2 regions of the Mesorhizobium sp. M0011 genome follow, and region 2 is predicted to be linked to the other one. Evidence: riboswitches for the same ligand, from Rfam matches in the RefSeq annotation. Region 2 holds a riboswitch; the other holds the start of a gene.
The links. Region 2 has a riboswitch for S-adenosylmethionine ahead of NKK51_RS17445 (O-succinylhomoserine sulfhydrylase). Riboswitches for the same ligand answer to the same signal wherever they lie in the genome.
Positions count from the first base shown of each region.

Region 1: another riboswitch for S-adenosylmethionine. It lies ahead of metX (homoserine O-acetyltransferase MetX); the one in region 2 lies ahead of NKK51_RS17445 (O-succinylhomoserine sulfhydrylase).

Region 1 covers NZ_JAMYVQ010000019.1:93,621-104,976, reverse strand. Annotated here, with positions in the region: gene gloB (hydroxyacylglutathione hydrolase) at 1-34, opposite strand, end outside; gene NKK51_RS20685 (class I SAM-dependent methyltransferase) at 231-1,013, shown strand; gene NKK51_RS20680 (ABC transporter ATP-binding protein/permease) at 1,146-2,972, shown strand; gene NKK51_RS20675 (DUF1194 domain-containing protein) at 3,059-3,862, shown strand; gene NKK51_RS20670 (glycosyltransferase family 2 protein) at 3,933-4,868, opposite strand; gene NKK51_RS20665 (glycosyltransferase) at 5,099-5,839, opposite strand; gene NKK51_RS20660 (DUF1330 domain-containing protein) at 6,168-6,488, shown strand; gene metW (methionine biosynthesis protein MetW) at 6,496-7,113, opposite strand; gene metX (homoserine O-acetyltransferase MetX) at 7,110-8,279, opposite strand; SAM riboswitch at 8,394-8,471, opposite strand; gene hisC (histidinol-phosphate transaminase) at 8,608-9,717, shown strand; gene NKK51_RS20640 (prephenate/arogenate dehydrogenase family protein) at 9,724-10,659, shown strand; partial or broken gene NKK51_RS20635 (sugar kinase) at 10,667-11,356, opposite strand, start outside.
Region 2 covers NZ_JAMYVQ010000015.1:6,501-17,856, forward strand. Annotated here, with positions in the region: gene NKK51_RS17415 (aspartate aminotransferase family protein) at 1-133, shown strand, start outside; gene argF (ornithine carbamoyltransferase) at 150-1,061, shown strand; gene NKK51_RS17425 (Hsp33 family molecular chaperone) at 1,172-2,203, shown strand; gene apaG (Co2+/Mg2+ efflux facilitator ApaG/CorD) at 2,250-2,642, opposite strand; gene NKK51_RS17435 (hypothetical protein) at 2,668-2,871, shown strand; gene NKK51_RS17440 (ceramide glucosyltransferase) at 2,993-4,144, shown strand; gene NKK51_RS17445 (O-succinylhomoserine sulfhydrylase) at 4,150-5,337, opposite strand; SAM riboswitch at 5,395-5,472, opposite strand; gene NKK51_RS17450 (2'-deoxycytidine 5'-triphosphate deaminase) at 5,611-6,705, shown strand; gene NKK51_RS17455 (ABC transporter substrate-binding protein) at 6,805-7,575, shown strand; gene araD1 (AraD1 family protein) at 7,631-8,623, opposite strand; gene mmsB (multiple monosaccharide ABC transporter permease) at 8,923-10,215, opposite strand; gene mmsA (multiple monosaccharide ABC transporter ATP-binding protein) at 10,212-11,356, opposite strand, start outside.

The DNA.
Region 1 (11,356 bases), on a different contig from region 2:
TGCGGCACATGAACTGTTCGATTTCGACCGGCATCGCATCTCTCCGTTTATGGCCGCAGACATAGGGCGCCGGCGCGTGGATGTCATCCTGGATGTTGAAGACATCCTGGATGTTGAGCAACATTCCGGGACGTTGAACGACGTCCCGCAATGTCTAGTGACATTCCCGGAATGCCAGGTCGTCGCGGCCTGTTGTTGAAACCCGCCGATATCGCGGCTACATCCCTGCCATGCATTCCGACATCGTCGATCTTCGCTCCTTCTATTCGACAACACTCGGCCGTTTCGCCGAGCGTTCGATCACCATGGCGTTGTCGTCGATATGGGCGGTCGTGCCCAACGAGCGGCTGGTTGGTCTGGGCTACACCTTGCCGTGGCTGGAGCGGTTCGGCACCGACGCCGAGCGGGTCTTCGCCTTCATGCCGGCGACGCAGGGCGCGGTGGTGTGGCCGGCGACAGGGCCGACGGCGACGGCACTGGTCTTCGACGAGGAACTGCCGCTGGTCGATTCCTGCATCGACCGCATGCTGCTCGTCCATTCGCTCGAACATGTCGAGAACCCGCGTGAGACGCTGAACGAGATCTGGCGCGTGCTGTCGCCGGCTGGCCGCGTGGTCATCGTCGTGCCCAACCGGCGCGGTGTCTGGGCGCGCTTCGAGCACACCCCGTTCGGCAATGGCCGGCCTTTTTCGCGCGGCCAGCTTACGGAACTGCTGCGCGAGGCCAATTTCACGCCCGCCGCCTGGTCCGATGCGCTGTTCTTTCCGCCGTCACGGCGCCGTTTCATGATGCGCTTCCACAATGTGCTGGAGCGCGCCGGCCGGCGGCTGTGGCCGATCTTTTCCGGCGTCATCGTCGTCGAGGCGCAGAAACGGCTCTATCAAGGCGTGCCTGTCGTCCAGCGCGCCTCGCGCCGCGTCTTCGTGCCGGTGCTGTCGCCGCATGGCGCCACCCGGCTTGGCCGTCACAATGCCGATGCCAAGCCCTCGGCTGCGCAGGTGACGGCTTCGTGATCACGGCAAGCGTGCCTGACGTCGTTTCCCTGCCTATCTGTCGCAAGCGGACCGACAGCCCATCCGGCAGCCCATACGAACGCCTGTCAAGTTTCTCCATCCGGTTTCAGCACTGACGCGAGGACCTCGGCCATGGCTGATCAACCGGACAATGCCGCCGCCGTTCAGCCGGTTGCCGTGGCGGTCGAAGCCAGCAGCCTGCGCGATCAGGTGATGACGATCCGGCGGGCGCTGGCGGGATCGCCGGTTCGCAAATGGTTGCAGTGGACATTGGTCGGCATCATGGCCGTGATCATCGCAACGTCGATCGGCCAAGTTCTGCTCAACCGCTGGAACCAGCCTTTCTACGATGCGCTTGCGCGCCGCGACATGGCGGCCTTCCTGCACCAGCTCTTCGTCTTCGCGATGATCGCCGGCGGGCTGCTGGTGCTCAATATCGGCCAGACCTGGCTCAACCAGATGATCAGGCTCAAACTGCGCGAGGCGCTGACGCTGGATCTGATCGATCAGTGGATGCGGCCGGCGCGCGCCTTCCGGTTGGCCAATGCCGGCGCCATCGGCGTCAATCCCGACCAGCGCATGCAGCAGGACGCCGCGCATCTGTCCGACCTGTCAACCGATCTCGGCGTCGGCCTGCTGCAGTCGTGCATCCTGCTGGTGTCCTTCGTCGGGGTGCTGTGGGAGCTGTCCTCGGGCTTCGTGTTCCACATCGGCGGGACCTCGCTGGCCATACCGGGCTACATGGTCTGGGCCGCCATCCTGTACGCCGGCATCGCCTCCTGGCTGAGCTGGCTGGTCGGGCGCCCGCTCATCCGCCTGAACAGCGACCGCTATACACGCGAAGCCGAGCTGCGCTCCTCGATGGTGCGCGTCAACGAGAATGTCGATGCCATTGCGTTGTATCATGGCGAGGCCGACGCCAGGCGGCGGCTCGAACTCGATCTCGGCACGGTGCTGGGCGCCATGCGGCGCATCTACACCGCCCAGATCAACCTGTCCTGGGTGACCGACACCTATGGCTGGATCACCGTCGTGGCGCCCATACTGGTCGCTTCGCCGGTCTATTTCTCAGGTGATATCAGCTTTGGCGGGCTGATGATGGCGGTCGGCGCCTTCAACCAGGTCCACTCCTCCTTGCGCTGGTTCATCAACAACATCGGCAGTATCGCCGATTGGCGCGCCACGCTGATGCGCGTGGCCGATTTCCGCATCGCGCTCGATGAAACCGATGCGCTGCACGACACGGAAAAGCGCATCGCCTTCGGCCAAAACGTCAATGGCAGCCTGACTTTCGAGAAGCTCGAAGTGACCTCGCCGGAGGGTTGCACGAGACTCGCCGACCCGCATGTCGAAATCCGCCCCGGCGAGCGCGTCATGATCACCGGCGATCCCGGTGCGGGCAAGACGCTGTTCTTTCGTGCCATTGCCGGCCTGTGGCCATGGGGAAGCGGCCGGATCGGCCTGCCGGCGGGAGAAGCCCCCATATTCGTGCCGCGCGTGCCTTATTTTCCGGTCGGCACGTTGCGCGAGGTCCTCGATCACCCGAACGGGCCCGCGCCGGCGAACGATGCCGACATTTCGGCGGTGCTGGCCGAGGTCGGTCTGGGACGGCTATCCTCGTCGCTCGACCGCGCCGGGCGTTGGGACCATGAGTTGGGCGATGACGAACAACGCTCGCTGGCCTTCGCCAGGCTCGCGTTGCGGCAGCCGAAATGGGTGATCATCGATGAAGCGCTGGATGCGTTCGACGGCCCATCGCTAAGACGCGTGCTGTCGATGCTCGAGAAGCGTTTGCCGAGGACAGCAATCCTCAACATCGGGCGCGGCCAGCACAACAACCACTTCTTCCCGCGCGCTTTGACGATCGTCAAGGATTCCGGTGCGCCAGCCCTGAAGCCCGCCCGCGTCAGGGCCGGCGCGATCGAACCGCCGCCAGCCGCCGCTCGTCGCAAGAAATGAGCTGATTTCCGGGCGAGGGAAGCAAAGCTTTATTTTGCCGCGATCGCGAGGGAAGCTCCTCGGGAGAAACAATCTTGGCGACGGCCATGCTTGATGCTCTGCGCCTGCTTGCCTGTCTTGCCTGCGCCCAGGCTGCCCCGGCCGCCTCGCCGCCGGATGCGCTCGCCGTCGACGTCGAGCTGGTGCTGGCGGTCGACATCTCGCTGTCGATGGACGAGAAGGAGTTCGCCCTGCAGCGGGCCGGTTATGTCGAGGCGCTGCGGCATCCCGACTTCATCAAGGCTGTCCGCGCCGGCGCCAAGGGCCGCATAGCGCTGACCTATTTCGAATGGGCCGGCACGGTGCGCGACGACGCGGTTATCGGCTGGCAGATTATCGATAGTGCCGAGAGCGCGAACAGCTTTGCCGACAAGGTCGCGGCTCGTCCGTTCCGCAGCTTTCGCGGCACTTCGATTTCCGGCGCGCTGGCCTTCGGCACCGAGCTTTTCGACCGCACGTCTTTCCAGGGCGAACGCAGCGTCATCGACATTTCGGGCGACGGACCGAACAATATCGGGCCGCCGGTCACCGCGACGCGTGATGCGGCGACTGGCAAAGGCATCGTCGTCAATGGCCTGCCGATCCTGATCAGCCCGTCGCCCACCTTCAGCCATCTCGACCAGTATTATGCGCAGTGCGTGATCGGCGGGCCCGGTTCCTTCGTGCTGCCTATCTATGCCGCCGCCGAGTTTTCGACAGCCATCCGGCGCAAGCTGCTCCTGGAAGTGAGCGGCATTCAGGACGAGGTGAGAAGCATCCCCGTCGACGCGGCGACGTCGATAGACTGCCTGCAAGGCGAACGGGACAGGCGGTTTCTATCGGATCCGTATTTTCCCGAACTTGACCGTTGAGCTCTAGACAGAGGGGTTAACGCGATCCGGAGGAAAAACCGTTCCACAATTTCCCGGAATCCCTATCGGTTTAAGCGGGCCGGGCACCAAATTGATTGCGAAACTCGTTGGAGAGATCGCGGCGCCAGCGCCGGCCATGGACATAGCCTTGCATCAATTCCGGCAGCGAATAGCCAAGCGTTTTGGATGAACGGTTGGCCATGTAGCCCTGAAATGCCTCCGGTATCCTGCCTCGCAGGATGTCGGCGATGAGCTGCCGCGAGATCATGTAAGGCGGAATGTGCGGGTAGGCATGGGCAATATGCGGATGTTTGCCCATCAGGTTCGCATAGGCCTCGACATAGCCGTCACGGCGGCCGGAAATCGAGTTCTCCGAATTGTATTTCGTCCAGTCCAGATCCCTGGACAACTGCGCACCGAAGCGCCGGGCAAGGCGCAGCAGCAATTCGCGATCCTGCATGCGGGTGATGTCGCTGTCGTAGCCGCCGATGGCCAGCAAGGCTTCGCGGCGAGCGGTGATCGCGGAGCCGGCAATGAAGATGGTCTGCCCAACCAGCGTCCGCTCCAGCATTGCAGGGCTCACGAACGCCTCGGGGTTGACGCAGTTTGTGATGCGATTGCCTTTCAGGGACACGAACGAACTGATCAGCACTTGCAGTGCAGGATTCTCATCGAACCAGGTCAGGGTTCGTTCAAGCCGGTGCGGCATGTAGATGTCGTCGGAATCGAGGAACGTCACCAACGGTGCCCGCGCGCGCTCGATGCCGGCATTCCTGGCTGCGTTGGCGCCTCGCCATTTCGCCCCGACATAGATCAGCCGCGGGTCCTGGATACGGGCCAGCGCCGCTTCGGTTCCATCGGTCGAACCATCGTCGACGACAATGTGCTCAAGCCTCGACATGCTCTGGGAGAGTACGCTTTCCACGGCGCGCAACACCGTTTCGCGTCGGTTGTGGGTCGGCGTAATGATCGTGATGAGAGGTGTCGGTTCGATGGTTTTGACCATTTTGACCATAGTGCTTCAGCTATGTCCCACGTAGAGGGGCACGTTTTCAACCTCGTCCCGAACCAGCCCAAGGGCCATGGCCGCTTGTGCACAAAAAACCAGCGCGCAAAAGGCCAATCCGACGATCAGTGCAAACGGGATCTGCCATGCGGGCATTCCGAGCCGAGTTGCATGCGTCAGAATACGCCCGCCCACTTTCCAGGACGTCGAAAACCAACGTCTTGTCGCCTTCAGCACTCGCGCGGCTTGGGATGGCGATGCCAGTGCCACATATTTCCGGTCCGCATCGCGCCCGGTGACCAGGGCACGCCAAAAGAAAAAGCGCCAACCGCGCGGAGGATAATGGCTGGCCCGGCATCGACTCTGACAAAATCATGCCCGCTTGCTCGTAACTGGCTGGTGAGCAACGTGCAAGAAACCTTGAATCCATTGCTGGCCGGAAAGGGATGGCCGGCTAACCAGCTTCTGCGGAAGGCGCAATTGTTGGCGTTCATCGCGCGCTTGGAGGCAAAGCGCCGATCACCATCACGCAGCGGGAAGAACCACAGAAGCGCAAAGGTCCGCGACGCGAAATCGTCACAGCCGAGATAGGTGTAACCGTTCACGGCGATTGTCTTCGGGTCCTGGAATGGTTTGAGAAGTGCCGACAGCCAGCCGTCTTCGATCACTGTATCGGAATCGCAGAAAATGACGATATCGCCCTTGGCCAGCGCGGCGCCTGCGTTCTTGATCTCATAGTACCGGCCGCCTGTGCAGGCACTGAAGACCGTATTTGCAACCATACCAAGTTGCGGAACAATTTCGGTGAGACGATGCCGGAGAAGCGGTGTGTCGGTATCTGATCCGCTATGAACAACGATGACCTCCGGTTTTAGGTATTGACCGGTTGTCGTCACGGCTTCTATTTCCCGTGCCAAAGCACTCAACGAAACGCCGATCTCATCTTCATTGATGGACTTGGCGTTTTCCATTTCGACAACGATCGAATAGGTCAGGTTCCCCGCTCCATGCTTCGCTCGGCATCGCGTCCAGCATGACGCTACGAAAAACATATTCCCGTGTCATCATCTGGTTGCAGAGTTCAATCCGTCCGCAACCACGAATTCGCAACCTTGCGTCTCAACGGCAACACCCTGAGGGCCGGAGACTGGAAACGGCCTCAGGATCGCGCAGGCCGATTCGTCACGATCGCGTCCATGTCATTCTTATTACTTTTGGAGTAATCGAATTCCGTCACGACCATTGGGTATCTGTGCCTGTGGAGCCGGCAATCGGCTTCGATTGAAAGGGAGTGCACTTATGACCGCTTACGCCGTTGCCCATATGCGCCAAGCCACGATGGGCCCGCAGATCGTCGAATACCTGCACAAGATCGATGCCACGCTGGAACCTTTCGGCGGCCGTTTTCTGGTCCATGGCGGCGATGTCGAGGTGATCGAGAACAACTGGCCGGGCCATCTGATCATCATCGAATTTCCCGACAGGCAGCATGTGCATGGCTGGTACAATTCGTCCGCCTACCAGGCGATATTGGCGCTGCGCACGGACAATTCGGAGGCCGATGTGGTGTTTGCTGACGGCGTCGAACATCCGCACAAGGCCACGGACATCCTCGAATAGCTTGCGGCTACTGCCGTTTCAGCAAGAACACTGCCTGCTGGCCGAAGAAGTTCCAGAACCACCACGGCATCGACAGGCCGATCTTCTGGCCGTTGGCGTCGAGAGCGGTTGCCTTCTCGACGGTCGCGCCGAGCTCGTCGCACAGATTGACGAAGTCGCGGATGGTGCAGAAGTGGATGTTGGGCGTGTCGTACCAGGAGTAGGGCAGATCCTTGGTCACTGGCATGCGGCCGTTGACGAACAGTGACAGACGCACACGCCAATGGCCGAAATTGGGGAAGGAGACGATGGCGCGATTGCCGATCCTGAGCAGTTCGTCGAGCACCAGCTTCGGGTTGCGGGTGGCCTGCAGCGTCTGCGAGAGGACGACGAAGTCAAAGCCCTTGTCGGGATAGAATTCGAGATCCTTGTCGGCATCGCCTTGGATGACCGAGAGGCCGCGCGCCACGCATTCGTTGACGCCGCGCTGCGACAGCTCGAGCCCACGGCCGTCGACCTGCTTGCTGTCCTGCAGCAATTCGAGCAGCGAGCCGTCGCCCGAGCCGACATCGAGCACGCGCGACTGTGGTGGGATGAGGTTGGCGACGACTTCAAGGTCGACGCGCTGGTCGAAATTGACGTTCATGATGAGAGCCCTCTTGCTCGTGCCGCCGAGCCGATGAAGCCGTTAATGGCGGCAAACAGTTCCGGCTCGTCGAGCAGGAATGCGTCGTGGCCGCGGTCGGTTTCGATCTCGACGAAGGATACCGATGCGCCGGCGGCGTTGAGCGCATGCACGATCGAGCGGCTCTCCTCGGTCGGAAACAGCCAGTCCGAGGTGAAAGACACCAGGCAGAAGCGGGTTTTCGTTCCGGCGAAGGCATCGGCCAACCGGCCGCCATGGTCGGCGGCAAGGTCGAAATAGTCCATCGACCGCGTCATGTAGAGGTAGGAATTGGCGTCGAAGCGATCGACGAAGGTCATGCCCTGGTGGCGCAGATAGCTTTCGATCTGGAAGTCGGCGTCGAAGCCGAAGGTCAGCGCCTCGCGATCCTGCAGATTGCGGCCGAACTTGCGGTGCAGGGCGGCTTCCGACAGGTAAGTGATGTGGGCGGCCATGCGCGCCACCGCCAGGCCTTTTTCCGGGCGTTTGCCGTGCTCGAAATATTTGCCGCCATGCCAGTCCGGATCGGCCATGACAGCCTGGCGGCCAACCTCATGAAAGGCGATGTTCTGCGAGGAATGGCGCGCGCCGGTGGCGATCGGCAGCGCCGAGAAGACCCGCTCCGGATAGCTCGATGCCCATTCCAGCACCTGCATGCCGCCCATAGAGCCGCCGAGCACGCAGAACAGCTTTTCGATGCCGAAATGGTCGATCAGCATCTGCTGCGCCCGCACCATGTCGCGAATGGTGATGATGGGCAGGTCGAGCCCATAGGGCTTGCCGGTGGCGGGATTGGTCGAGGCCGGACCGGTGGACCCAAGGCAACCGCCGATGACGTTGGAGCAGATGACGAAGAAGCGATTGGTGTCGATGATCTTGCCGGGGCCGATCAGCACTTCCCACCAGCCAGGCTTGCCGGTCACCGGATTGGTGCTGGCGACGTGCTGGTCTCCGGTCAGTGCATGGCAGACGAGGATGGCGTTGGAGCGGGCATCGTTCAGCGTGCCGTAGGTCTGGTAGGCGATCTGGAACGGTGACAGCAGCGTGCCGGCGTCCAGCTTGAGCGGCTTGTCGGATCCAAAACGCAAAACCGGGCTCGACGGTTGGTCGACCTCGTTGTTGGTTTTGCGGGCACGCAGAACGGCCATGACATCCATCTCACACTTTGAGCCCACGCATCGCGCTTGTCGAAAGTCGATGCCGATCCGGGTGTCCGGCCGGCGCGGACAACAAAAAACCGGCATTGCGGTCGCAAAGCCGGTTACAGGATGCAAACGGCCCTTTAGCAAGTTGTTTAACGTGGCTGCAAGCCGACCGGCCAAATCACCACGGAAGTCCGCTCCCCTTCTAGGGCTGTGGCGCGCCGGCGTCAACGGCCAGCCTTGGGCGGTGGCTGTCGCCTCTCGACATTGCAGGCCACGGCTTGTATTTCCGCTGCGGCTTCCCTCAGGAAGCGTTCTCGACGGATTTTGCGACATGAGCCAGACACCGGACCAGGCACGTCCAACCCCGCGCGCGGGCATCATGGACATAGACGCCTATGTGCCGGGCAAGAGCACGGCGCCCGCGGGCGTCGCCAAGATTCACAAGCTGTCCTCGAACGAGAATCCGCTAGGGCCCTCGCCGAAAGCGATCGAAGCCGCGCGCGAGATTGCCGGAAAGCTCGACGTCTATCCAGATGGCACCGCCAGGCGGCTGCGCGAAGCGATCGCCGAGGTGCATGGTCTCAACCCGCAGAACATCATTTGCTCCAACGGCTCCGACGAGATCCTCGGCCTGCTGGCGCAGACTTATCTGGCGCCCGGCGACGAGGCTGTCATCACCGAACACGCCTTCATGGTCTACAAGATCTACATCCAGTCGGCAGGTGCCGTTCCGGTGACGATCAAGGAAAGAGACGAGCGCGCCGATATCGACGCCATCCTCGCAGCCGTCACGCCGCGCACCAAGATCGTGTTCCTGGCCAATCCCAACAATCCGACCGGCACCTATGTGCCTTTCCAGGAGGTGCGCCGCCTGCATGCCGGCCTGCCCAGGCACGTGCTTCTGGTGCTAGACGCGGCCTATGCCGAATATGTCCGCCGCAACGACTATGAGGCCGGCATCGAGCTGGTCGGTGCTGCCCAGAACGTGGTGATGACCCGTACCTTCTCCAAGATCGGCCTCGGCGGAGCGCGGATCGGCTGGATGTATGCGCCGATGCATATCGTCGACGCCATCAACCGCGTGCGGGGTCCCTTCAACGTCAATGCGACGGCGATCGAGGCCGGTATCGCAGCCATCCGCGACCGCGCCCATGTCGAGCGCAGCGTGGCGCACAACGAGACCTGGCTGGCCTGGCTGAGCGAGGAATTCACAAAGCTCGGGCTGCGGGTAACGCCGAGCGTCGGCAATTTCGTCCTCGTTCATTTTCCTGACGATCAGAAGCATTCGGCGGCGGCGGCGGACGACTATCTGACGGCGCGCGGCTATATATTGCGGCGCGTTTCGGGCTATGGCTTTCCCAACGCGTTGCGCATGACCGTCGGCACCGAAGAAGCCAATCGCGGCGTTGTCGCCGCTCTCACGACATTTCTGAAAAGCTAGAACGCCATGACATCACCGATGTTTGAAAAGATCGCGCTGGTCGGCATCGGCCTGATCGGCTCGTCGCTGGCCCGCGTCATCCGCCGCGAGGGGCTGGCCCGTCACGTGGCCATATCAACGCGCAGTGCGGCGACGCTGGCGCGAGCCGAGGAACTCGGGCTGGGCGATAGCTATACCACCGATGCGAAAGAGGCGGTCCGCGATGCCGACCTAGTCGTCATTTCGGTGCCGGTCGGCTCATCCGGCGCGGTGGCCGAGGAAATCGCGCCGGCGCTGAAGAAGGGCGCGATCCTCACCGATGTCGGCTCGACCAAGGCGTCTGTCATCGCGCAGATGCAGCCTTATGTCCCTGAAGGCGTCCATTTCATTCCCGGCCACCCGCTGGCGGGCACGGAAAAATCCGGCCCCGACGCCGGCTTCGCCGACCTGTTCGACAATCGCTGGTGCATCTTCACGCCGCTGCCCGATACCGACGCGGACGCGCTGGAGCGGCTGTCGGAGTTCTGGCGCCGCTGCGGCGCCAACATCGATACCATGGACCCGCAGCATCACGACATGACGCTGGCCATCGTCTCGCACCTGCCGCACATCATCGCCTACAACATCGTCGGCACCGCCGACGATCTGCAGTCGGTGACCAAGTCCGAAGTGATCAAATATTCGGCTTCCGGCTTCCGCGACTTCACGCGTCTTGCCGCTTCCGATCCGACCATGTGGCGGGATGTGTGCCTGCACAACAAGGACGCCATCCTCGAAATGCTGGCGCGGTTCTCGGAAGATCTGGCGTCCCTGCAACGCGCGATCCGCTGGGGGGACGGCGAAAAACTCTTCGACCTGTTCACCCGCACCCGCGCTGTGCGCCGCTCGATCATCGAGGCCGGCCAGGACATCGACGTGCCCGATTTCGGTCGCCAGGCCGTCGAGCATCCCGCGAAGGGCTAAGTCAGTTTCAGGCTGGCCAGGTCTGCGCAACCATGGCCAGCGTCTCGGCCCGGTTCGGCGCACCAAGCCTGCCGCCGAAGCGCAGGCATTTGAGCGCGGCGGCCGCACTGGCAAAGCGCAAAGCCTGCTCGACCGGCATGGCTTCCGCCAGCCCGACGGCGAAGGCGCCGTGAAAGACATCGCCGGCGGCCAATGTGTCGATCGCCTTGATCTTCGGTGCCGCGACATGGCGCACGCAGCCTGCGCGACGGTCGTGCCACCAACTGCCCGCCGCGCCGCCTGTCACTGCGACAAAAGCGTCGGTGCGGCTGGCGAGATCGGCGCAAGCCGTTTCCGGATCGAGCGCCTGGCCGCAGACAATGCGCGCCGCCGTTTCCGAAGCGACGATGTGCGTGGCGAGCGGCAACAGCTGTTCCAGGATCTGCAACGGTGCGGTATCGGCATCGAGGATTGCCGGCCGGCCGAGGGCGCGCGCCGCTCTCAGGGCAAGGGCTGCCGCACCTGGCTAGCGGACATCGACCAGTACGGCGTCGAATGCCGTGAGGTCGGCGACCGGCAAGGCTTCGGGATCGGCCTGGGCAAGCCCGTCATAGAACGGCACGATGATGCGCTCGCCATACGCGTCGACCAGGATCGAGGCCAGCGCCGAGCGGGCGCCTCTGACGCGGCGCACAAAGGTGCAATCGACGCCTTCGGC
Region 2 (11,356 bases):
GGCCGGCGACAACGTCATTCGCCTGTTGCCGCCGCTCACCGTCACCGACGCCGAGATCCATGACGCGCTCAACCGCATCCGCGCCGGCGCCAAGGGCCTGTCGGAGGCGATCGCCTCCGCCGCCGCGAAGTAATCCGGAAACATTCCTGATGTCAGTTCGCCATTTCACCGATCTTTCCGCCGTTTCCGAAGGCGATCTGCGCTTGATGCTGGACGATGCGGTGGTGCGAAAGGCGCGCCTCAAGGCCGGCGAGCGCACCAAACCGCTCGAAGGCAAGGTGCTGGCAATGATCTTCGACAAGCCGTCGACGCGCACGCGCGTCTCCTTCGACGTCGGCATGCGGCAGCTCGGCGGCGAGACCATCATGCTGACCGGCACCGAAATGCAGCTCGGCCGTTCCGAGACCATTGCCGACACGGCCAAGGTGCTGTCGCGCTATGTCGATGCGATCATGATCCGCACCACCTCGCATGAGCGGCTGCTGGAACTGACCGAGAACGCCACCGTGCCGGTGATCAACGGATTGACCGACGACACCCATCCCTGCCAGCTGATGGCCGATATCATGACCTTCGAGGAGCATCGCGGTCCGGTCGCCGGAAAGACCATCGCCTGGACCGGCGACGGCAACAATGTGCTGCATTCGCTGATCGAGGCCTCGGCGCGGTTCCGCTTCAACCTCAACGTTGCCGTGCCCGAAGGAAGCGAGCCGGCGCAGAAGCACATTGACTGGTCGCAGGCGCATGGCGGCAAGCTGCACTTCACCCGCTCGCCCGAGGAGGCCGTCGACCAGGCCGACTGCATCGTCACCGATTGCTGGGTGTCGATGGGCCAGGAGCATCGCGCCCGCGGCCACAATGTGTTCTCGCCCTACCAGGTCAATGCCAAGCTGATGGCCAGGGCCAAGCCGGACGCGCTGTTCATGCACTGCCTGCCGGCGCATCGCGGCGAGGAAGTGACCGATGAGGTCATCGACGGACCGCATTCGGTGGTCTTCGACGAGGCCGAGAACCGGCTCCATGCCCAGAAGGCCGTGCTGGCCTGGTGTCTCGGCGCTTGAAGTGTCTCGGCGCTTGATCCCTGGGAGCTTGATCTGCGGGGGTGTGATGCCTATCTGCGCCGCATCACGCAAATCAAGCGCGTTTCGACGCATGCGCCCCGGAGGGCGGCATGGCCGCGCCCTGGAGCTTTGTCATGTTGGAAACCTATCAAGTGACTGAACATCACCCCAAACTCGGCGAATTCGGCTATGCCGGCGACGATCACGTCGTGCCGTTCGAGGTCGGCCCGCTCGATGTGCGGGGCCGCACGGTCCAACTCGGGCCGATGCTGGACGCCATCCTCGGCCGCCACGATTATCCCGAGCCGGTCGCCCGCCTGCTGGCGGAGGCCTGTGTGCTGACCGTGCTGCTCGGCACTTCGCTGAAGTTCGAGGGCAAGTTCATCCTGCAGACCCGCACCGACGGGCCTGTCGACATGCTGGTCGCCGATTTTTCCACGCCCTCGGCATTGCGCGCCTATGCGCGTTTCGATGCCGACCGGCTGGAAGCGCTGGTCGCGGCCGGCGAAACCTCCCAGCAGACGCTGCTCGGCAGCGGCGTGCTGGCGCTGACCATCGACCAGGGCGCTCACACGCAGCGCTATCAGGGCATCGTCCAGCTCGACGGCGAGACGCTGGAAGATGCGGCACGCACCTATTTCCGTCAGTCGGAGCAGATTCCGACCGATCTCAGGCTGTCTGTGGCCAAGCTGCTGACGCCCGGCCCCGGCGGCGCCCGCGAGCAATGGCGCGCCGGTGGCATCCTGGCGCAGTTCCTGCCGCAGTCGCCCGAGCGCATGCGCGTGCCGGACCTGCCGGGTGGCGATGGTGATCCGCGCGAGGAGATCCACGATCCGGCCGACAATTCCTGGCAGGAGTTGCTGGCGCTGCTCGGTACGATCGAGCCGACCGAACTGATCGACCCGACGATCGGCGCCGAGCGGCTGCTCTACAGGCTGTTCCACGAGCATGGCGTGCGCGTCTTCGGCGGCGTTCCGGTCGCCGACCAGTGCTCGTGCTCCAAGGACAAGATCCGCGGCATCCTCGAGGGTTTTTCCGCGCAGGAGATCAAGGACAGTACAGAGGACGGCGGCATCCACGTCGCCTGCGAATTCTGCTCGAAGCAATATGACTTCGATCCGGCGGAATTTGCGGCCCAGTAGAGAAAAAACACGCCTCACCGGCCGCTCCGCGGCCGGTGAGGCGAAATCAATTCACCGTCCGCCGCGTCCCTGGCAGGTCCAGCGAAAACGCCGGAATGGCGATGTCGAACGTCTCGCCCCGCTTGTTGCGCATAGTGTAGTGCCCGACCATGATGCCGGATGGTGTCGAGAGCGGGCAACCGGACGTGTATTGGTAGCTGTCGCCGGGATTGAGTTCGGGCTGGTCGCCGACCACGCCGGGGCCGCGCACTTCCTCCACCCGACCGGTGCCGTCGGTGATGTGCCAATAGCGCGACAGAAGCTGCACGAAATCGTCCGACTGATTGTCGATCGTTATCTGGTAGCCCCAGACATAGCGGTTCTCCGAGGGATCCGAGCGGTCCTCGAGATAGAATGGCCTGACCTGCACTTCGATGTTGCGCGTGACGGCGCTATACATAAGCGGCTCCAAAACAATCTAGAGCATGATCCTGAAAAGTGGGAACCGGTTTTCAGAAAAGATCATGCTCAAAGAAACAGAGATAGAGCCCCATCCCGGTTCAATCGGGATGGAACAGGCTCTAGGTCGAACTTTCGGCGCTCCACGCGGGCTGGTCAACGGTGCGCGTCCTGTCATTGCGGACGGAACCGCAGGTGGCGGCAAAGAATGTCATTTAAGTGACACATGACAATGATGGTGTGCTCCGACCAGTGCCGCGCGACTCGGGCGCTCTGTCGAATTGTTGAATCGGTCGTCATGCCAGCCAGATTGTTCTGGCGGACCGGTTTTCCTGGAGTGACCGGATCTCGATGGAACTCACTCTCATAGCCGCCACGCTTTCAACTGCCCTCATCCTCTCAAATCTCGCCAGCATCGTGCTGGCCGCTTCGCGTCTGAAACGGCGCCGCGCCATTGCCGCGCCGGCCGGCAAGCCACGGCCGGTGTCGATCGTCGTGCCGTCGCGCGGCGTCGAGCCGTTCACGCAGGAGACGCTGGAGCGCGCCTTCTCGCTCGACTGGCCGCGCTACGAGTTGATTTTCTGCGTCGCCCATGCCGACGATCCGGTGGTCAAATTGATAAACAGGACGATCGTCCGGTTTTCGAAAGTGCCGGCCCGGCTGCTTGTCGGCGACGACCGCATCAGCGCCAATCCGAAACTCAACAATTGCGTCAAGGGCTGGGAGGCGGCGCGGCACGACTGGGTCGTCCTGGCCGATTCCAACGTGCTGATGCCGAGGGACTACGTCCAGCATCTGATGGCTGCATGGCGGCCGGATACCGGCCTTGTCTGCTCGACGCCGATCGGCTCGCGGCCGGCCGGCTTCTGGGCTGAAGTCGAATGCGGTTTCCTCAACACGCTGCAGGCGCGCTGGCAATATGCCGGCGAGGCGCTCGGCCTCGGCTTCGCCCAAGGCAAGAGCATGCTCTGGAACAAGCCGATGCTCGACGCCAATGGCGGCATCCGCGCGCTGGCTGCCGAGATCGCCGAGGACGCCGCCGCGACCAAGCTGGTCAACGGCCTCGGCCTGCGCGTCAATCTCGTCGCCGCGCCCTTCGAGCAGCCGCTTGGCCGGCGCACGTTCGACGAGATCTGGTCCCGCCAGGCCCGTTGGGCGCGCCTGCGCCGCGTCACTTTCCCGCTGTTCTTCGCACCCGAAATCCTGACCGGCGCCTTGGTGCCGCTGGTGCTTGCGCTGATTGCCGCGGCCAGTGCCGGCTTCAGCCTCTGGGCAACCGCCCTTGCAGTGCTGGTAGCCTTCTACCTTCCCGAGTGCGCGCTGGCCTGGTCCAAGGGCTGGTACCTGTCGCCACGCATGGTCGCCGCGATCATGATGCGCGACCTGATCCTGCCAGCGCTGTGGGCGCGCGGCTGGCTTGGCGGCGCCGTCGACTGGCGCGGCAACGCGATGACCATCGGCACCAAGACGGCCGAACTGGAGGAGACGCCGTCCGGCGCCTGAAGGTCCTACCTGGCCTTCAGCGCCTGCGCGATGTCCTCAAGCAGATCGTCGGTGTCTTCCAGCCCGACCGACAGCCGGAGCGTGCCCGGCCCGATGCCGAGCTCGGCGCGCGCCTCGTCGCTCAGATTCTTGTGCGTCGTCGTCGCCGGGTGGGTGATCAGGCTCTTGGCATCGCCGAGATTGTTGGAGATCAAGACGATGTCGAGCGCGTTCTGCAAGGCGAAGGCCGCCTGCTTGCCGCCCTTGACGTCCAGGCAGATCAGCGTCGAGCCGCCCGACATCTGCTTCTTGACGATATCGGCCTGCGGGTGGTCGGCGCGGCCGGGATAGATGACGCGGGCGATTTCCGGCCGTTCGGCCAGGAAATCCGCGATCCTGCCCGCGCTTTCCGTCTGCTGGCGCACGCGCAGCGGCAGTGTTTCCAGGCCTTTCAGCAGCGTCCAGGCGTTGAAGGGCGACAGGCTTGGGCCGGTATGGCGGAAATAATCGTGCAGGTTCTCGTCGATCCACTTCTTGTCCGACAGGATCACGCCGCCGAGACAGCGCCCCTGGCCGTCTATGTGCTTGGTCGCCGAATAGACGACGATATGGGCGCCGAGCTGCAAGGGCTTCTGCTGCAGGGGCGTGGCGAAGACATTGTCGACGATCAGCCTTGCGCCGATCGAATTGGCAAGCGAAGCGACAGCGGCGATATCGACCACTTCCAGCGTCGGATTGGTCGGGCTTTCCAGGAAGAACAGCTTGGTGTTCGGCTTGACCGCCTTTTCCCAATTGGCGATATCCGTGCCGTCGACCAGCGTCGCCTCGATGCCGTATCTCGGCGCCAGCGTCTCGACCACCCAGCGGCAGGATCCGAACAGCGCACGCGCCGCCACGATGTGGTCGCCGGCCTTAGCGCTGCACAGAAGGGCGGCCGTCACCGCGGCCATGCCGGAGGCGGTGGCGCGGGCATCTTCGGCGCCTTCGAGGGCGCACATGCGCTTCTCGAACATGTCGACGGTCGGATTGGCGTAGCGCGAATAGATGAAGCCTGGCTCCTCGCCCTTGAAACGGGCTTCGGCGGCCTGTGCCGTTTCGTAGACATAGCCCTGGGTCAGGTAAATCGCTTCCGACGTTTCGCCGAAACCGGAACGCAGCGTTCCGCTGTGCACGAGTGCCGTCTGAGGCTTCCAGTTGTGCTTCTTGGTGCTCATCGCTTTTCTTCCAGACACAAAAAAACCGGCCGCGAAAGTCGCAACCGGTCCATACGGCCTTGCGGCCCGACGGTCCTTTAGCGACTTGTTTAACGTGGCTGCAAGCCGACCGGCCAAATCACCACGGGATAACGACCCTTTAGACCCGCGCCACGCTTGCGTCAATTGCCGGCTTCATTAAGAGGTTTCTACCAAGCAGGTTCCGCAAAAGTGTTCCACGGTTTTGCGACCAGAACCTGCGACAAGAAAAACGTCTGACCTAGGAGTGGAGCCTTGCGGCAGACAGGCATTCTTCCCGATCAGGACATATCGGCGCTGTTCCAGTCCGGCGCGCTGAAGTCGGCGCGTGCGCTCGACGCCGACCAGATCCAGCCGGCCAGTCTCGATCTCAGGCTCGGCGACAAGGCCTGGCGGGTGCGGGCCTCCTTCCTGCCCGGCCCCAACCACAAGGTCTCGGAAAAACTCGACCGGCTGCAGCTGCACGAGATCAATCTTGCCGAGGGCGCGGTGCTGGAGACCGGCTGCGTCTATATCGTGCCCTTGCTTGAAAGCCTGGCGCTGCCGGCGGACATTTCGGCCTCGGCAAATCCGAAGAGCTCGACCGGGCGGCTCGACATCTTTACCCGGGTCATGACCGATCGCGGCCATGAGTTCGACAAGATCGCTGCCGGCTATCATGGCCCGCTCTTTCTGGAAGTCAGCCCGCGCACCTTCCCGATCGTCGTGCGCACCGGCTCGCGCCTGTCGCAGATCCGCTTCCGGACCGGCAATGCGCTGCTCTCGGAAGCCGAACTGCACGAGCTGCATCGCGCGCAGACGCTGGTCGCCACCGAGCCGCCGAACATTTCCGGCGGCGGCATCGCGCTGTCGATCGACCTCAACGGCGACCAAAACGGTCTGGTCGGCTATCGCGGCAAGCATCACACCGGCCTCGTCGATGTCGACAAGCGCGCGGCCCAGGAAGTCGTCGACTTCTGGGAGCCGATCCACAAGAGCGGCGCCGGCGAACTGGTGCTCGACCCCGACGAGTTCTACATCCTCGTCAGCCAGGAGGCGGTGCATGTGCCGCCGCTCTACGCCGCCGAGATGACGCCCTTCGATCCGCTGGTCGGCGAGTTCCGCGTCCACTATGCCGGCTTCTTCGATCCGGGCTTTGGCCATTCCGCGTCTGGCGGCACGGGCAGCCGGGCGGTGCTGGAAGTGCGCAGTCATGAAGTGCCGTTCATTCTCGACCATGGCCAGATCGTCGGCCGGCTGGTCTACGAACACATGCTGAAGCGGCCGCAGGCCCTCTACGGCACCGATCTCGGCTCCAACTACCAGGCGCAGGGCCTGAAGCTGTCCAAGCATTTCCGCGCCGCGCGCTGACCTCATTGCCCCAAGGCAAAATACTTGCCTGTACCGGCGCGCCATGCTTGGCTGCCTTGCCGCCCGTCAAGATGCCGGCGTTCAAGGGGAACCAAGAAAATGCAGATTTCAAAATGGATCATATCGGCAGCAGGCGCTGCCATGCTGGTGATGGCGGCCGGCTCGCTTTCGCAGGCGCAGGAGAAAATCAAGATCGGCACCGAGGGCGCCTATCCGCCGTTCAACACCATTACCGCTGACGGCAAGGTCGAAGGCTTCGACATCGACATCGCCAATGCGCTGTGCGCGCAGATGAAGGTCGAATGCGAGATCGTCACGCAGGACTGGGACGGCATCATTCCCGCTTTGCAGGCGAAGAAATTCGACGCCATCATCGCCTCGATGAGCATCACCGAGGAGCGCAAGAAGCAGGTCGCCTTCACCAACAAATATTATACGACACCGCTCGCTCTGGTGGCGCCGAAGGACAGCGACCTGACCTCGACCGAACCGGCGGCCCTTGCCGGCAAGACGGTCGGCGCCCAGGCTTCGACCACGCAGGCCGACTATGCCCAGAATGAATATGGCAAGGCCGGCGCGGAGGCCAAACTCTATCCGACCCAGGAAGAGGCGATCACCGACTTGACCAACGGCCGCCTTGACGCCGTGATCTCGGACAAGTTCGTGCTGATGGACTGGCTGAAGAAGGCAAGCGACGGCTGCTGCAAGCTGGTCGGCGACGTCAAGGGCACCGAAACGCAAGCCGGCATTGCCGTGCGCCTGGAAGACACGGCCCTGCGCGACAAGCTCAACGCGGCCATCGACGCGATCGTCGCCGACGGCACCTACAAGAAGATTCAGGCCAAGTATTTCGACTTCGATATTTATTGAAACGTCGAAGAGCGTCTCTTCCTTCTCCCACAAGGGGAGAAGGGAGGGTGCTACCTCAAAGCGCCTTCACAGCCACCTTCACGGGCAGCTCGATCTCCAGCGGGTTGCGCAGCGGCAGGCCGAAGTCCCCAGCCTCGATCTCGAACACATCGCCGGCCTCGGTCTTGATGCCGTCGGCGAAGGACAGCGTCGCCGTACCGAACATATGCACATGCACGTCGCCCGGCTGGCGGAAGGCCGCGTATTTGAAATGGTGATGCTCGAGATTGGCGATGGTGTGCGACATGTTCGCTTCACCGGACAGGAACGGCTTTTCCCACAGCACCTCGCTGTCGCGCACGATGCGCGAGGTGCCGCGGATGTCGGGCGGTAGGTCGCCGATCAGGATTTCCGGACCGAACGAGGCGTTGCGCAGCTTGGAATGGGCGAGGAACAGATAGTTCACGCGCTCGGTGACGTGGTCGGAAAACTCGTTCGACAGCGTGAAGCCGACGCGGAAAGGTGCGCCGTCGTCGCCGATGACATAGATGCCGGCCACCTCGGGCTCTTCGCCGGCGTCCTTGGCAAAGGCAGGTGACAGGAGTGCGGCACCTGGCGCCACCGCCATCGTGCCGTTGCCTTTGTAAAACCATTCCGGCTGCACGCCGATCTGGCCGTTCGCCGGCTTGCCGCCCTCCAGCCCCATGCGGAACATCTTCATGGAATCGGTGAGCTGCTCCTCGCCGTCGGCGCTCAGCTTCTTGTGCATGGAATCGCGCGTTGCGGCGGAGCCGAGATGCGTCAGCCCGGTGCCGGTCAGGTGCAGATGCGCCGGATCGGGGTGATTGATCGGCGACAGCAGCCGCCCCTTCTTGTAAGCGGCTTCGAGATCGACCGTCTCGCCAAGCCCCTTGCGTTCGATCAGCGCGACGAGGCCGACGCCGGTGCGGGCGGCCTCCATCGCCAGCGAATAGACGCTGCGGGCGCCATTGATGATCCGGGTCTTGCCGCCATTGCGGGCGACGACGCGGATGGTCTCGGCGTCGTCAAGGATCTGGGAGATCAGCATGATGAATCCTCTCTCATTTGCCTTGGCAGGACTGCCAAAACGGCAGACCTTGCTCGGCGCGGCCGGACCTCGTCCATGCCACGGTTTAAATTCTCAGTTCGGATTGCGCTCGCGGGCCTGGTCCCTCAGGGACTTCTGTTACCTGGTTGCCGGCAGCGCCGCGATCGTATGCCTCCTGCTTGCCTCGACTAGAGCAGTTCACCGTCTCACGGAAACGGCGAACCGCTCTAACTCATTGTGGTGCAATTCCGGGCGGAAAACCGTTTCACACTTTTCCTTGGAATTGCTCTTAAGCCCGTTCAGGCCTTGTTCTTGTTGTAGACGTCGAAGATCACGGCACCGAGCAGCACCAGGCCTTTGACCACCTGCTGCCAGTCGACATTGACGCCCATGATCGACATGCCGTTGTTCATCACGCCCATGATGAAGCCGCCAACGACCGCACCGATGACCTGACCGACGCCGCCCATGGCCGAGGCGCCGCCGATGAAGACGGCGGCGATGACGTCGAGCTCGCTGCCGAGGCCCGCGGCCGGCACCGCCTGTCCCAGTCGCGCCGCGATGATCAGGCCGCCGAGCGCCGACAGCACGCCCATATTGATGAACACCATCAGCGTCAGCCGCTCGGTGTTGATGCCCGACAGCTGCGCGGCCTTGGCATTGCCGCCCATGGCGTAGATCCGGCGGCCGATGGTCATGCGCTTGGTGACGAAGACGAACAGCGAGATCAGCACACCCATGACGAGCAGCACCACCGGCAGGCCCCTGTAGCTGGCGAACTGGTAGACCAGGAACAGCGCCAGCGCGCTGCCGACCAGCGTCTTGACGACGAACAGGGCAAAGGGCTCGGCCTCATAGCCATGGCGTTCGCGCTTGCGGCGCGTCCTCACCCCGAAATAGGCGTAGGCCAGCACAGCGATCAGGCCCAGCACGATCGTCGTCATGTGCAGCGTCAGGCCGCTGCCCATGATGGTCTTGCCGGCCGCGTTCACCGTCGGCGGGATCAGCGTCAGCGGGCCGATGACATCCGGGATGAAGCCGGAGCTGAGCGCCTTGAAGCCATCGGGTAGCGGCCCCACCGAGGATCCGCCGCCCAGCAGGGCCTGGCAGATGCCGCGGAAGATCAGCATGCCGGCCAGCGTGACGATAAAGCTCGGTATTCGGTGATAGGCGATCCAATAGCCTTGCGCGGCGCCGATCGCGCCGCCCACGATCAGGCAGATGATCGACACCACCAGCGGATTGCTGAACGGGCCAAGCGGCCAGATGACCATCATCATCGCCGCCAGCGCGCCGATGAAGCCCGCCACCGATCCGACACTTAGGTCGATATGGCCGGAGACGATCACCAGCAGCATGCCCAGCGCCATCACGATGATGAACGAGTTCTGCTGCACCAAATTGCTCAGGTTCACCGGCTTGAACAGCGTTCCGTTCGTGGTGAACTGGAAGAACACCATGATGGCGATCAGCGCCAGGATCAGGCCGTACTCGCGCAGGTTCGTCGCCAGCGCCGAGACGGCGATGCGTGGACCCTGCTGCACGTCTTCGGCGACTTTGCTCTGCGGGGCGGGGGCGCTTTCGGTGCTCATGCTGCTTTTCCTTCTCCCCGAACGATGGCGCGCATTATTTTTTCCTGGCTTGCTTCCGCGGCGGGCATTTCGCCCACCATGCGCCCTTCGTTCATGACGTAGATGCGGTCGGTGATGCCGAGCAATTCCGGCATTTCCGACGAGATGACGACGATCGCCTTACCCTCCGAGGCGAGGCGGGCGATGATCGTGTAGATTTCGTACTTGGCGCCGACATCGATGCCGCGTGTCGGCTCGTCGAGGATCAGCACGTCCGGGTCGGCGAACAGCCATTTCGACAGCACCACCTTCTGCTGGTTGCCCCCGGAGAGATTGCCGGTCATCTGATAGACGCTGGACGCGCGGATATTGGTCTTCTTGCGATAGTCGTTGGCAACGGCGAGCTCGCGCATGTCGTCGATCACGCTGTGGCGCGAGACGCCGCCAAGATTGGCCAGCGTGATGTTGTGCTTGATATGGTCGATGAGGTTGAGACCGTAGGTCTTGCGGTCCTCTGTGACGTAGGCGATGCCGTGTTGGACCGCCTTGCTCACCGAGGATACGTCGACCGGCTTGCCCTTGAGCAGCACCTCGCCGGAGATGCGGCGGCCGTAGGAGCGGCCGAACAGGCTCATGGCGAATTCGGTGCGGCCAGCGCCCATCAGCCCGGCAATACCCACCACTTCGCCCTTGCGCACGTTGATGTCGATGCCCTTGATCACCTGCCGCTCGGCATGGATCGGGTGATAGACCGACCAGTTCTTCACTTCGAACACGACCTCGCCGATATCAGGCTCGCGCGGCGGATAGCGGTCGTCGAGTGAGCGGCCGACCATCGAAGTGATGATGCGGTCTTCCGAGATGTCTTTCTTGGCCAGCGTCTCGATGGTGCGCCCGTCACGGATCACCGTCACCTTGTCGGCGACCCGGTTCACCTCGTTGAGCTTGTGCGAGATCAGGATCGAGGTCATGCCTTGCCGCTTGAACTCGAGCAGAAGGTCGAGCAGCGCCTGGCTGTCCTTCTCGCTCAGCGAAGCCGTCGGCTCGTCCAGGATCAGCAGCTTGACTTCCTTGCTCAGCGCCTTGGCGATTTCGACCAGCTGCTGCTTGCCGACGCCGATGTTGGTGATCAGCGTCTTGGGGTCCTCCTTGAGGCCCACCT